3 regions of the Mesorhizobium sp. WSM3866 genome follow, and region 3 is predicted to be linked to each of the others. Evidence: predicted binding sites of a transcription regulator. Region 3 holds the regulator's gene; each other region holds the start of a gene.
The links. Region 3 encodes PhoB, which activates phosphate uptake and scavenging genes when phosphate is short. Its sites were predicted from a motif close to TGTCATNNANCTGTCAT; they were not measured.
Positions count from the first base shown of each region.

Region 1: the regulator PhoB is predicted to act here: its motif matches at 2,812-2,828, upstream of CK222_RS05785 (alkaline phosphatase).
Region 2: the regulator PhoB is predicted to act here: its motif matches at 2,122-2,138, upstream of ppk2 (polyphosphate kinase 2).

Region 1 is NZ_NSGC01000002.1:319,850-324,607, forward strand. It holds gene CK222_RS05770 (hypothetical protein) at 1-571, opposite strand, end outside; gene CK222_RS05775 (TetR/AcrR family transcriptional regulator) at 784-1,401, opposite strand; gene CK222_RS05780 (MFS transporter) at 1,480-2,763, shown strand; gene CK222_RS05785 (alkaline phosphatase) at 2,900-4,474, shown strand; gene CK222_RS05790 (hypothetical protein) at 4,573-4,758, opposite strand, start outside.
Region 2 is NZ_NSGC01000007.1:235,565-240,322, reverse strand. It holds gene hemB (porphobilinogen synthase) at 1-269, shown strand, start outside; gene CK222_RS17975 (dihydrofolate reductase family protein) at 416-1,063, shown strand; gene ppk2 (polyphosphate kinase 2) at 1,105-2,025, opposite strand; gene CK222_RS17965 (aldo/keto reductase) at 2,291-3,334, shown strand; gene CK222_RS17960 (glycosyl transferase family 90) at 3,374-4,345, opposite strand; gene CK222_RS17955 (GntR family transcriptional regulator) at 4,460-4,758, opposite strand, start outside.
Region 3 is NZ_NSGC01000002.1:582,116-586,873, reverse strand. It holds gene CK222_RS07115 (ROK family protein) at 1-1,198, shown strand, start outside; gene phoB (phosphate regulon transcriptional regulator PhoB) at 1,515-2,204, opposite strand; gene phoU (phosphate signaling complex protein PhoU) at 2,224-2,928, opposite strand; gene pstB (phosphate ABC transporter ATP-binding protein PstB) at 2,949-3,752, opposite strand; gene pstA (phosphate ABC transporter permease PstA) at 3,749-4,600, opposite strand; gene pstC (phosphate ABC transporter permease subunit PstC) at 4,604-4,758, opposite strand, start outside.

The DNA.
Region 1 (4,758 bases), 260 kb from region 3:
AGTCCGGCACGTTGCCGATCACCTCGCGCTTGTCCTTGCCGCAAGCAAAACCCTTCGCCTTTTGGTCGGCGAGCTTGCGGGCCTGATCGTTGGCCTGAGGGTTGCCGGTAGCGAGCACGAGGCCGATTGTGCAGCCCTCATGCTCCTCCGGCTGCGCGACCTTGGCGACGACCAGCACCTCGGTCGGCTTGTTTTCGTTTTCGGGATTGCTGATCTCGCGACGATGAATGACGGCGAAGGGCACCGCCTTGTCGCCATTGGTTTCGATGCGCCACTCGACCTTCGCCCCAGCGGTGTTGAACCCGGAGAAACTCTCCCAGATGGCGGTCATGTCGTCGGAGGGAAAACCGTAGTAGACGGACTCGCGCGCGTCGTCATAGCCGATCAGCACCGGATAGCCGCGATAGCCCGCGCAGGCGAGGTTCGCCCAGTCGCCGTCGCCTTCTTCCGATTGCGCGTAGGTCACGCAGTCCTTCTTCCAGTCGAGGTCGGTATAGTCGCTGGAAATGTCGCCGGCATGGGCCGAGCCACCAAGGATGACAAAGGCAGTAAGAGCAAGCCAGGCGCGCATCCGAAGACCTCCGTTTGGTGCAGCAGCGTAGCGTTAAAACCCGCGTGAGCCTAGGAAGCTGGGTTGGCGCGAAGGGTCAATTGTCTAGGCCGGTGCTGCTCCTCACCTGCCTGCCGGCATCCTCTCCCTGTATAGCGACGGGGAGAGGGGCGCTCTCCTCGATGGTTTCGCCAACAGCCGACGTTGCAGGAAAAGCGCCGAAGCAGCGGACACTAGTTCTTCAAGCTGGCTTCAATCAGCAGATCGGCGTTACGGGCGACTGATGCCGCCGGTCCGCCGAGGCCGAACAATTGGCCGCTGATATAGGCGCCCTCGATCAGCAGCAGCAGCCCATCGCCCAGCGTGTCGGAATCACTCGCACCCATCGCTGCCGCCATGGCGCGCAGGCGCCGGCGCAATTCCTGCTTGTTGTTCTCGCTCACCACCCGCGCGGGATGGCCGTGCTCGGGATATTCGACCGCCGCATTGGTCATGCCGCAGCCGCGATAGTCCGGCCTCTGCGTGCGTTTGCCGACGCGAGTGAGGAAAGCGATGATCTGCGCGCGCGGGCTGCCAGGATGCGCGTCCACGGCGTCGTCGAACCGCTGCCAGAATTCGAGGTCGTACTTGCGCAGATAGGAAGCGGCGAGTTCGTCCTTGGACGGGAAGGTCCGGTACAGGCTGGGCTTGGTGACGCCGGCGCGCCTGACGATCTCGTCGACGCCGATCGCCCGGATGCCTTCGCGATAGAACAGATCGCGCGCCACGTCGAGGATCTTGTCGGCAGCCTTCGGCGCCGGTGCCGTGCCGGCTCCGCTGATCGACGCTTCAATTTTATTGTCCGATGGCATTCAACAAACTCGCTTGACAATGTTACTGACCGGTACGTATGAATGGCGCCGCTCCATTGCAACGTACCGGTCAGTAACATGATAGCTCATTCCCGTCCCTTTGGCCAGCGCTACGCCTTCGTCGTCGTCGCAGTCATCTTCTTCTGCCTGCTGATCGCCGCCGGGCTTCGTTCCGCGCCGGCGGTCATGATGCTGCCGCTGGAAGAGAGCTTCGGCTGGCGGCGCGATGTCGTCTCGCTTGCCGCCGCTGTCGGCATCTTCCTCTATGGCCTCACCGGGCCGTTTGCCGCGGCGTTGATGGAGCGGATCGGGCTACGCCGCACGCTGCTTGCCGCGCTGCTGATCATGTCGGGTTCCACAGCGCTCAGCCTGCTGATGACCAAGCCGTGGCATCTGCTGCTCACATGGGGGGTATTTTCGGGCATCGGCTCGGGCGCGGTCGCCACCGTGCTCGGCGCCACCATCGTCAATCGCTGGTTCAAGACCAATCGCGGCCTGGTGATGGGGCTGATGTCCGCCTCGAGCGCGACCGGCCTGCTGGTGTTCCTGCCGCTGCTCGCCTCGTTGGCTCAGTCGGGAGGTTGGAAGCCGGTCGCCGTTGCCATCGCCATTGCCACGGCGGCTCTCGTGCCGCTGGTCTTTCTGCTGGTGCCGGAGCGCCCGGCTTCCATCGGCCAGGTGCGTTATGGCGCCGATGCCGACGACGTGCCGCCGGTGTCGCCGGCCGCGCAAGGCAATTTCCTGGCGCATACGCTGAACACGTTGCGCCGTGCCGCGGGAACCAGGGTGTTCTGGTACCTGTTCGCCACATTCTTCGTCTGCGGTTTCACCACAAACGGCCTCGTCGGCACGCACCTCATCGCCTTTTGCGGCGACATGGGCATCGGCGAGGTGCAGGCAGCCGGGCTGTTGTCGATGATGGGCATCTTCGACCTGATCGGCACGACGCTGTCCGGCTGGCTCACCGACCGTTTCGATCCGCGCAAGCTGCTTGGCGTCTATTATGCCGTGCGCGGCCTGTCGCTGATCTATCTGCCCTATTCCGGCTTCTCGGCCGTCAGCCTGATCATCTTCGCCGTGCTATATGGGCTCGACTGGATCGCCACCGTGCCGCCGACGCTCAGGCTCGCCAACGAAGCTTTCGGCGACCGCAGCGGCCCGATCGTGTTCGGCTGGATCGTCGCCGGCCACCAAGTGGGCGCCGCGGCGGCGGCGGCCTTCGGCGGCACGATGCGCGAATTGCAGGGCAATTACGAGCTTGCCTTCCTGATCGCCGGCATGACCGGCATAGCCGCGGCCTGTATTTCGCTCTTGATCAACACGAGCAAGCCGGCTTTTGAGCCGGAACCGCAGGCGGCGTAAGCGCGACTTCCCCTTCTCCCGCAAGGGGAGAAGGGGAGAGCTGTGACCTGTTATCAAAATTTCATGGTTCCGATATGCGCCTGAAACATTGAGGCCGGAGGTTGGCGGTCCCGTTCAACGCCATCCGGAGACAGCCATGAACAAGCTCTCGTTAACCCGCCGCGCTTTCGTCACCTCGGCCAGCGCCTTTGGCCTAGTCGGCGCCTCCGGACTCGCGTTGCCTTACTATTCGCGCGCCAATCAGCGCCCGGCCTTCACCCACGGCGTCCAGTCCGGCGATGTCGACGCCACCTCCGGCATGGTCTGGACCCGCACCGACCGGCCGGCGCGCGTGATGTACGAAGTGTCGACCACCGAAAGCTTCGCCGACGCCGTCAGGCTGGCGCCGCTCGATACCTCGCCCGCCAGCGACTATACGGTGAAGCGGCTGCTCACCGACCTCGCCGCCGACCAGGACATTTTCTACCGGATGACGGCCGCCGATCTTTCCGACATCAACGCCGTCTCCGAGCCGATCGTCGGCCGTTTCCGCACCGCGCCGGCGTCGAAGCGCGACGTGCGCTTCGCGTGGTCGGGCGACACCGCCGGCCAGGGCTGGGGCATCGACGAGACCGGCATGAAGACGTACTCCACCATCGCCAAGCACACGCCTGACTTCTTCCTCCATTCCGGCGACACGATCTATGCCGACGGCGCCATGAAGGACGAGGTCGACCTGCCCGGCGGCGGCAAGTGGAAGAACGTCGTCATGATCGACGGCAAGCGCAAGGTTGCCGAAACGCTGGACGAGTATCGCGACCAGTGGAAGTACAACATGATGGACAAGCACGTGCTCGCGCTCAGCGCCATCTGCCCGACCTTCTACCAGTGGGACGACCACGAGGTGGTGAACAACTGGTCGGATTCGAAGGACCTGACGACCGACAACCGCTACACGGAAAAATCCATCCCTGTGCTGGCGGCCCGCGCGGCGCGCGCCTTCCATGAGATGACGACCATCCGCTACGAACCTTCGGAACCGGGACGCGTCTATCGCAAGATCGCCCACGGGCCGCTGCTCGACGTGTTCTTCCTCGACATGCGCTCCTATCGCGGCCCGAACGGCCCCGACATGGAGGACACGCTGACGCCGAAGTCGCGCATGCTCGGCGAGCAGCAGACGCAGTGGCTGAAGCGCGAGCTGGCGAATTCCAAGGCGACCTGGAAGATCATCGCCGCCGACATGCCGCTCGGCCTCGTCGTCTGGAACGACGCGGCCAAAAAGGCCGGAGCCGAGGCGGTCAGCAACGGCGACAATGGCACGCCAAAAGGCCGCGAGCTCGAGTTCGCCGACCTGCTGCGCTACATCAAGAACGCCGGCATCACCAACACGGTGTGGCTGACCGCCGACGTCCACTATACGGCGGCGCATTACTACAATCCGGACAAGGCGCAGTTCCAGGATTTCAACCCGTTCTGGGAATTCGTCTCCGGCCCGATCCACGCCGGCACCTTCGGTCCCAACGATCTCGACATGACCTTCGGGCCCGAGCTGAAGTTCATCAAGGCGCCGAGCGCCGAGCAGGGCCAGAACCTGCCGCCATCAGCGGGCCTGCAGTTCTTCGGCCTGGTCGACATTTCCGGCGCCACCGAGCAACTAACGGTGCGGCTGATGGATCGCGACGACAACGAGCTCTACAAGGTCACGCTCGATCCGGTGCGGTCGGCTTAGGGTCGGCGCCAGGCAACCCTCTCTGTCCTGCCGGACTGTCCGTCACGGCAGAGGAGGGTGTGCCGGAGTGCTACCTTTGTCAGGTAGCCGTCGCAATATTAATCCGGATAGCAGGTCGCGGGAATGTTCGGCCAGACGGCGGTGTCGCAGTTGGCTGCCTTCTGGCGCTGCTTGAATGCGGCGCTGACCGGGCCGGTGACGATCGGGTCGACCCCGTCCGGGGCGTCGGCAAACATCTGCTGCGCGGTTTTGGCATCAGGGGGCGAGGGGTCAGCTTCTCTCAG
Region 2 (4,758 bases), on a different contig from region 3:
AGGATCTGGCCGAAGGCGCCGACATGCTGATGGTGAAGCCTGGGCTGCCCTATCTTGACATCATCCGCCGGCTGAAGGACGAGTTCCAGATGCCGACCTTCGCCTACCAGGTGTCGGGCGAATATTCGATGATCAAGGCGGCCAGCGCCAATGGCTGGATCGACGGCGAAAAGGCGATGCTGGAATCGCTTCTCGCGCTCAAGCGAGCCGGCTGCGACGGTGTCCTCACCTATTTCGCGCCGACCGTTGCGGAGATGCTGAGGGGCTAGGCCCAGGCGCAATTTTAAATTCTCGCCGCGTCACCTGGGCGCCGCCCGACGAGTTGATCGCTCGCCGGAAAATTCCGCTTGCATAATGCAATCAGTTAAGCTACTCCATGACTGCTTGCAAAATGCAACTAGTTCACGAGGCGATCATGTCAAAGCTGCGCGTCAACGCTTTCACCCTGTCGCTGGACGGTTACGGCGCCGGCCCCGATCAGACTCTCGAAAGCCCGCTCGGCGTCGGCGGCGAAGGACTGCATAAATGGATGATCGGCACGCGCACCTTTCGTGAGATGGTGATCGGCAAAGACGGCGGCACCACCGGCAGCGACGACAGCTTCGCCGCGCGCAGTTTTGAGAATGTCGGCGCCTGGATCCTTGGCCGCAACATGTTCGGGCCGGTCCGCGGCGAATGGCCGGACGAGAGCTGGAAAGGCTGGTGGGGCGACAACCCGCCCTATCACGTGCCGGTCTTCGTGCTCACCCATCACAAGCGGGCGCCGATCTTAATGGAAGGCGGCACGACGTTTTACTTCGTCACCGACGGCATCCATTCGGCGCTCGAACAGGCGAAGACGGCCGCCAAGGACAAGGATGTGCGGGTCGGCGGCGGCGTCGCCACGATCCGGCAATATCTGAAGGAAAGCCTGATCGACGAGATGCATCTCGCGATCTCGCCGATCCTGCTCGGCTCCGGCGAGCATCTTTTCGCCGGGCTGGACATGCCGAAGCTCGGCTACCGCTGCACCAGCCAGGTCGCGACCGCCGACGCGACGCATGTGATGATCGGGCGCGCGTAAGCTAGGCTCCCCCTTCTCCCCTGTGGGAGATGCGGAAGTGCTCAATACTTTTCCGGCACATAAAGCGCGCGCGGCAGCACCTGGCGCTCGTAGGCCGGGTTGAAGACGCGCTCCGGCAGCGTGATCTCCTCATGCGGCACGTCTTCGTAAGGCATTTGCTGCAGCAGGTGATCGATGCAGTTCAGTCGGGCCCGCTTCTTGTCGTTGCCTTCGACAATGAACCACGGCGCTTCCTTGATGTTGGTACGGGCGAAGGTCTCTTCCTTGGCTTTGGTGTATTGTTCCCAGCGCACGCGCGACTGCAGGTCCATCGGCGACAGCTTCCACTGCTTCATCGGATCGTGGATGCGCATCAAAAAGCGCATCTGCTGCTCCTCGTCGGTAATCGAGAACCAGTATTTCACCAGCGTGATGCCGGAGCGCACCAGCATGCGTTCGAATTCCGGCACGTCGCGGAAAAACTCTTCGACCTGATCCGCATTGGCAAAGCCCATCACCTGCTCGACGCCCGATCGGTTGTACCAGGAGCGGTCGAACAGCACGATCTCGCCGCCCGCCGGCAGATGCGGCACGTAGCGCTGGAAATACCATTGCGATCTTTCACGCTCGGTCGGCGCCGGCAGCGCGACGACGCGGCAGATGCGCGGATTGAGGCGCTGGGTGATGCGCTTGATGACGCCGCCCTTGCCGGCCGAGTCGCGTCCCTCGAAGATCACCACCAGCTTCTTCTTGTGGTAGGCAACCCAGGACTGCAGCTTGATGAGCTCCGACTGCAGACGCAGCAGCTCGCGGAAATAGGTCGTCCGCTCGATGGAGGGCGGATGCGACTTCTTGTAGATCCTGGCGATCTCAAGCGAGAGCGCGGGCTCGGAAATCTCCAGCTCATAGTCCTCGTCGAGCGTGTCCTCGAGTTCGGCTTCCAGCCAGTCCTTGGCTCCGGAATTCGTCTTGACCTCGTTCATTGCGCAGCTCCTGCCTGTCAGCCACTTTCGCCTCGGATGCGCTCCGGCCGCGGCCGGAAACACAACTCCGTAAGCCGACTGAGATACAGACGCGCAATGACGGTTTTATTGCGAGCAGGAGCCGGCAACGCTGGACCAGCCGATATGTGATCGGCCCGTATCGATGGCGGGGCGACAAGCCGCCCGAATTGTCCTACAAATACTTTCGCCTCTTCCCGGCGCCCGCGACGGCGCGCCTCTTCAAAACAAATCGCAAGGACCTGACATGGAATACCGCACGCTTGGCCGTTCCGGCCTGAAGGTTTCGACATTGACCCTTGGCACGATGACCTTCGGCGGGACGGGCCCGTTCGCCGCCGTCGGCAAATCCGATCTCTCGGAGGCGAGCCGCATCATCGATACCTGCATCGATGCCGGCATCAATCTCATCGACAGCGCCAACGTGTATTCGAACGGCCTGTCGGAGGAGATCGTCGGCGAGGCGCTCGGCGGCAAGCGCAAGAACGATGTGCTCATCGCCTCCAAGGCGCGCATGCGGATCGGAAACGGCCCCAACGACGAAGGCCTGTCGCGCCATCACCTGATCCGGGAATGCGAGCGGAGCCTGAAGCGGCTCAAGACCGACGTCATCGACATCTATTTCCTGCATGAGTGGGATGGGGTCACGCCGCTGGAGGAAACGATCGCTGCGCTCGACACTTTGGTCAGCCAGGGCAAGATCCGTTATGTCGGCTGTTCCAATTATTCGGGCTGGCAGGTGATGAAGGCGCTCTCGATCAGCGACAGCCATCATCAGCCGCGCTTCGTCACGCAGCAGATCCACTACACGCTGGAAGCGCGCGAGGCGGAGTACGAGTTGCTGCCGATCTCGGTCGACCAGGGTCTTGGCGTGCTGGTGTGGAGCCCGCTGGCCGGCGGCCTGCTGTCGGGCAAATACCGTCGCGACAGCCCGACGGCCCGCCAGCTTGGCGGCTGGTCCGAACCGCCGATCCGGGACGAGGGAAGGTTGTGGCGGATCGTCGACGTTCTGGTCGAAATCGGCAAGGCGCGCGGCGTTTCGGCGGCACAGGTGGCGCTTGCCTGGCTGCTCGGCCGCCCGGCCGTTTCTTCGCTGGTGATCGGCGCCCGCAACGAAGCCCAACTCAAGGACAACCTCGCCGCGGCCAGCCTGACGCTGTCCCTGGACGAGCGCCTGCGCCTCGACGACGTCAGCCGCCCGCCGGTGCTTTATCCCTACTGGCACCAGCAGCTCACCGCCAAGAACCGGTTCGGCCCCGCCGACCTGGTGCTCGACCGCAGCGATATCTAAGAATCCGCGCCGTGCTCCGCACCCGAAAACGCGCGGAGGTCAGCCGGCGATAAAACGCCAGACCTCCGGGTCGGGTTCGATCTGGCCGCTGAGCACGAAATATTTGTAGAGGACGAGCAGCGATACCGCCCGCTCGTCCTTTTCGTTGCTGAACCGGCGGCAATAGGCGTTGGCTGCCGTTATGATGCGTTGGGCTTCCGCCGGGTGTTTTTCGAAATAGGCGATCTTGTCGGCGACGTCCGAAAAATCCGACGCCAGAGGCACGTAGTGGACATCGGCCTCGAGCTCAGCCTCGGCGAACCAGGTTTCGTAGGTCGGCGGCGGCATCAGGCAGAGCGAATTCGAGCTCATGATCCACTTGAGGTTCGTCGCCACGTCATTGCCTTCCAGCGAGACGATGTAGCGGAACTGCCGCTGCTGCGCGATCGTGAGATACGGCTTGCGATAGTTCTCCGGGGCGCTTGGCTTGGGCGAGCCGGCATCGCAAGACGGCAGGTCGCGCACGGCATCGACGAACCGTTTGCGGATCGGATTGTTGAAATGACCGCGCCAGACCGCCATCGGGCGCTTGTCGGCGAAGGACAGATTGTCCTTTGGCATGTTGAAATGGCGGAACTTGTCGAGCTTCATGATCACGGCGTTGCCGTTGTCGTTGCGGATCGGGCGATCCTTGACGATTGATGGCACCGCCGGAACGTCGACGACGTCGCCGAACTCGAGATCGATGAGCAGGTGGCGATCGAAGTAGCGGGCGAACTCCTTCAGGTCGTAATAGTACATGCTCCCGAACTTGGGTATTTGACTGGCGGGCACCGCCGCCGCGCTCGGCACGAAGCTATGGTCGAGCCGGTTGTAGTAGTTGACCCGATCACGGACCGTTTTGCTGGAGAGCCGTGCCTGCTCCAGCCGGCGCGCAAGCCGCTGGCGAAAGAGAGCCTGCGGCGCCACATCGCGGGTGATGTTGCGTATGAAATAAAATACCCGCGCTGCGGTGCGTAAGGGCGAGGCCATGCGTCCGTCGTTTAAAGATGTCCGTCGCCTCCTACAGCATTGTGCCGAACATCTTGCAAGCCCGCCCAAGCTGACGAACTTGTTGAAGTTCTAATATTCGACGATGGCCGAAGATCAGCCACCGACGACAGCAAAGCCCCTGGCGCGCAGGCCGCGCCGCTCGTCATGCAGCGAAGTCACCAGGCGGTCGCGGCTGCCGGCGATGTGGGCCGAGAGCAGCCGTGCCGCCTTTTCGGCGTCACCCTTTCGCACGGCAGCCAGGATGGCGTGGTGCTCGGCCCAGGCGCGGCCAAGCGCCGCCTCGTCGCGCACTTCCAGCCAACGCGCGCGGGAGAGCCTGGTCATTGCATCGCGGACTCCCCTAAGCAGGAATTCATTGCCGGAAAGCCTGGCCAGCTCGATGTGAAAATCCA
Region 3 (4,758 bases):
CAACCGCGCCATGGTGCTCTCGGCCGTGCGCTGGGCCGGCCAACCGTCGCGCACGGAAATCGCCGCGACCACCGGGCTCAGCCATTCGACCATTTCGGCGATCTCTTCCGACCTGATCCAGGAAGGCATCCTGGCCGAGAGCAAGCCGAGCGAGACCGCGTCTCTGAAGCGCGGCCGGCCACAGGTGGGCCTCGCGCTCAAGCCGGAGGCGGCGGCGGTGGTAACGGTGGTGCTGTCGCTCAATTTCCTCTCGGTCGCCGTTATTGATTATGCGGGCCAGGTCATCGCCGAGGAGCAGCGCCGCCTCGATACGCTCACCATGCCGCGCAACGAGCTGATCGGCGAATGCTTGGCGATCGTGCGGCGCCGGCTGGACGATCCGGACCTCGACGTCGGCAGCGTCGCCCGCATCGCCATGGGCATCCAGGGCATCACCGATTCCCATGCCCGCGCCATGCTGTGGTCGCCGATCACGCCGCTGACCGACATTCCCTTCGCCGACATCCTGGAAAAGGAATTCGGCATTCCGGCCACCATGGAGAACGACTGCAACATGATGGCTGTGGCGCTGCAGTGGCGCGATCCCCACCGCTATCGCGACAATTTCATCGCCATTCTGCTCTCCCACGGCATCGGCATGGGCCTGGTTCTGAAGGGCGAGCTGTTCACCGGCACACATTCTTCCGGCGGCGAGTTCGGCCACATGATCCATCGCCCGGGCGGCGCGCTCTGCCGTTGCGGACGCCGCGGCTGCGTCGAGGCCTATGCCGGCAACTACGCCATCTGGCGCAGCGCCATGAAGATGAGCGAGGACGCCGAGCCGGTCGATGTCGGCGACGCCGACATGCGGGCGCTCGCCGCCAAGGCGCGCGAGACGGATGGCCCGGAGCGCGAGGCCTATCGCCGGGCCGGCGAGGCGCTGGGCTTCGGCCTTGGCAGCCTGTTCGCGCTGATCGACCCGGCGCCGGTCGCCATGGTCGGCGTCAGCGCCGCCGCCTTTGACCTGATCGAGCCGGCGCTGCGCGAGGCGATCGGCCAGACCGCCGGAGGCCAGCATTCAAACTCGATCTCCTTCGATACCGAGCCGAACGAATTGCCGCTGATCCGCGAAGGCTGCGCCGTGCGCGCGCTGACCTTCGTCGACCAGGAGATTTTCGCCCCGGGCGTGCAGGCAAGAGCGGGCAAGAACGTGGCCTGAGCAGCTTCGATAGCGATCGTTGGCTTCTGTGCGTCCTGCAGACGCCGGAGATTAGCGAAGGCCCCGCAGCTTCGTCATTCCAGGGCGGAGCAGGAGCGAAGCTCCGTCGCGGAGACCCTGGAATCCATGCCATTACCTCAATCGTCGGATGAGCGGAGCAGAATTTCTGCACCGCCGCGGCGCGTGGAAGTCGCGTGGATCGTCGGGTCTGCGCCGCGTCGCGACGCTTCGTGCTCCGCCCGTGGACGGCGAAGCACCAGCGTCTCGATAACCCGCCAGCGCAGATAGAACCCGTCAGACCTTCGGTGCCCTGGATCTAATCTTCCCTGATCGCGTAGCCCGCCCCACGGATGGTACGTATGACGTCCGGCATCCGGCCGTTGTTGACCGCCTTGCGCAGGCGTCCGACATGCACGTCCACGGTGCGCTCGTCGATATAGATCGTCTCACCCCATACATTGTCGAGCAGCTGGCTGCGTGAGAACACCCGGCCGGGATGCCGCATCATGAATTCCAGCAGCCTGAACTCGGTCGGGCCGAGCCGGATCTCGCTCTTCTTGCGGTAGACGCGATGCGATTCGCGATCGAGCACGATGTCGCCGACCTTGAGCACGCTGGACAGCACCTCCGGCTTGGCGCGGCGCAGCAGCGCCTTGACCCTGGCCATGAATTCCGGCGTCGAGAACGGCTTGACCAGATAGTCGTCGGCGCCGGTCGAGAGGCCGCGCACCCTGTCGCTTTCCTCGCCGCGCGCGGTCAGCATGATGATCGGCAGGCGTTCGGTCTCGGGCCGCATCCTGAGGCGCCGGCAAAGCTCGATGCCGGACACCGCCGGCACCATCCAGTCGAGCACCAGAAGGTCGGGCACATTCTCCTGCAGGCGGATCTCGGCCTCGTCGCCGCGCGTCACCACCTCGACCTGATAGCCCTCGGATTCGAGGTTGTAGCGGAGCAGCACCCCCAGCGGTTCCTCGTCCTCCACCACCATGATGCGTGGCGCGATCATATAGCAGGCACCTTCGCGGTCAGGCCGCCGGCGCCGACATCGTCGTCTCGTCCTGCTTAGGACGATTCGCGGGCAATTGCGTGCCGGTCAGCACATAGTAGGCGTTCTCGGCGATGTTGGTGACGTGGTCGCCGATGCGCTCCAGATTCTTGGCGCAGAACAACAGATGCGTGCAAGCCGTGATGTTGCGCGGATCCTCCATCATGTAGGTCAGGAGCTCGCGGAAGACGGCGGTGTATTTGACGTCGATGCGCTCGTCGTCGTTGCGGAGCTTGGCGAGCGCCGTGGCGTCGCCGGCCGCGTATTCCTCGATCACGCCCTGCACCTGGATCAGCACCAGCTGCGCCATCGAATCGATGGAGTGCGAAAGGTCGCGCGGCGCGGCGCTGACGCCGACCGAGCCGACGCGCTTAGCGATGTTCTTGGCAAGGTCGCCAATGCGCTCGAGATCGCCGGCCATGCGGATGGCGCCAACGACGCTGCGCAGGTCGTCGGCCATCGGCTGGCGTTTGGCAATCAGCGTGATGGCGCGATCGTCGAGCTCGCGTTGGCGCGCGTCCATGATGGCATCGTCGGAGACCACGCGCTGCGCCAGCGCGTTGTCGGAATTCAGCAGAGCCTTGGTCGACGCGCCGACCATCGAGCCGGCAAGATCGCCCATGTCGCGGATGAGCTGGCTGATCTGCCTCAGATCCTCGTCGAAGGAAGCGACCGTATGGGCCATGGTTATGTCCTCGTATGAACTCAGCCGAAGCGGCCGGTGATGTAGTCCTGCGTGCGCTTCTCGCGGGGCGAGGTGAAAATCTTTTCGGTCCGGTCGAATTCGATCAGCTCGCCGAGATACATGAACGCCGTCTGCCGCGAGACGCGCGCCGCCTGCTGCATGTTGTGGGTGACGATCACGATCGTGTAGTCGGCCTGCAGCTCGTCGATCAGCTCCTCGATCTTGGCGGTCGAGAGCGGATCGAGCGCCGATGCCGGCTCGTCGAGCAGGATGACCTCCGGCTTCACCGCCACCGTGCGGGCGATGCAGAGCCGCTGCTGCTGGCCGCCCGAAAGGCTCTGGCCACTGGCGTTGAGCTTGTCCTTGACCTCGTTCCACAGCGCGGCGCGCTTCAGCGCCTGTTCGACGCGATTGTCCATCTCGGCCTTGCTGATCTTCTCATACAGCCTGACGCCGAAGGCGATGTTCTCGTAGATCGACATCGGGAACGGCGTCGGCTTCTGGAACACCATGCCGATCTTGGTCCTGAGCAGGTTGAGGTCCTGCGAACGGTCGAGGATGTTCTTGCCGTCGAGCAGCACCTGGCCTTCGGCGCTCTGCTTCGGGTAGAGCTCGTAGATGCGGTTGAGCACGCGCAGCAGCGTCGACTTTCCGCAGCCCGAAGGTCCGATGAAGGCGGTGACGCTGCGCTCGGGCAGCGACAGGTTGATGTCCTTCAGCGCCTTCGACTGGCCATAGTAGAAGTTGAGGTTCTTGACTTCGATCTTGGCCTTCTCGGCGGTCGTCTCGGCTACGTTCAGGTCGGTGGACAACATCGGTTTCATCTGTCCTCTCTGCGTCCGGTAAGGCTGCGGGCGAAGATGCTCAGCCCGAGAACCGTCAGGGTGATTATCAGTGCGCCCGTCCAGGCCAGTTGCTGCCATTCCTCATAAGGGCTCAGCGCAAACTGGAAGATGGTCACCGGCAGGCTGGCCATCGGCGCGTTGAGATTGCTCGACCAGAACTGGTTGTTGAGCGCGGTGAAGAGCAGCGGCGCCGTCTCGCCCGAAATCCGGGCGATCGCCAGCAATATACCGGTGACGATGCCGGACAGTGCGGCGCGATAGGCGACCGAGCGGATCACCACCCAGCGCGGCGCGCCGATGGCGGTGCCGGCCTCGCGCAGCGCGTTGGGCACAAGGTTCAGCATGTCCTCGGTGGTGCGCACGACGACGGGGATCACCAGGATCGACAGCGCCACCGCGCCGGCGATCGCCGAGAAATGACCCAACGGCCGCACCATCAGCTCGTAGACGAACAGGCCGACAATGATCGATGGCGCCGACAACAGGATGTCGTTGATGAAGCGCACCACCGTCGTGAGGCGCGAGAAGCGCCCGTACTCGGCCATATAGGTGCCGGCGAGCACGCCGATCGGCGTGCCGACGACGATGCCGATCACGGTCATCACGATGCTGCCGTAGATGGCGTTGAGCAGGCCGCCGGCGTCGCCGGGCGGCGGTGTCATTTCCGTGAACACCGAAAGCGAGACACGCGAGAGCCCCTTATAGAGAAGGGCGCCGAGGATCAGCGCCAGCCAGACGAGGCCGATGCCCGCCGCTATGGTGCACAGTGCCATCATCACGGCGTTCTTGCGCTTCCGGCTTCGGTGGAGCGATGCGGCTGTCGACATCGGTCAGGCTCCCGTGCGGCTATCGATGCGCAACAGCATGTAGCGTGCGAGCGCGAGGATGATGAAGGTGATGATGAACAGGATCAGTCCGAGCGCCACCAGTGAGGACGTGTAAAGCTCGCCGTCGGCTTCGGTGAATTCGTTGGCGATGGTCGCCG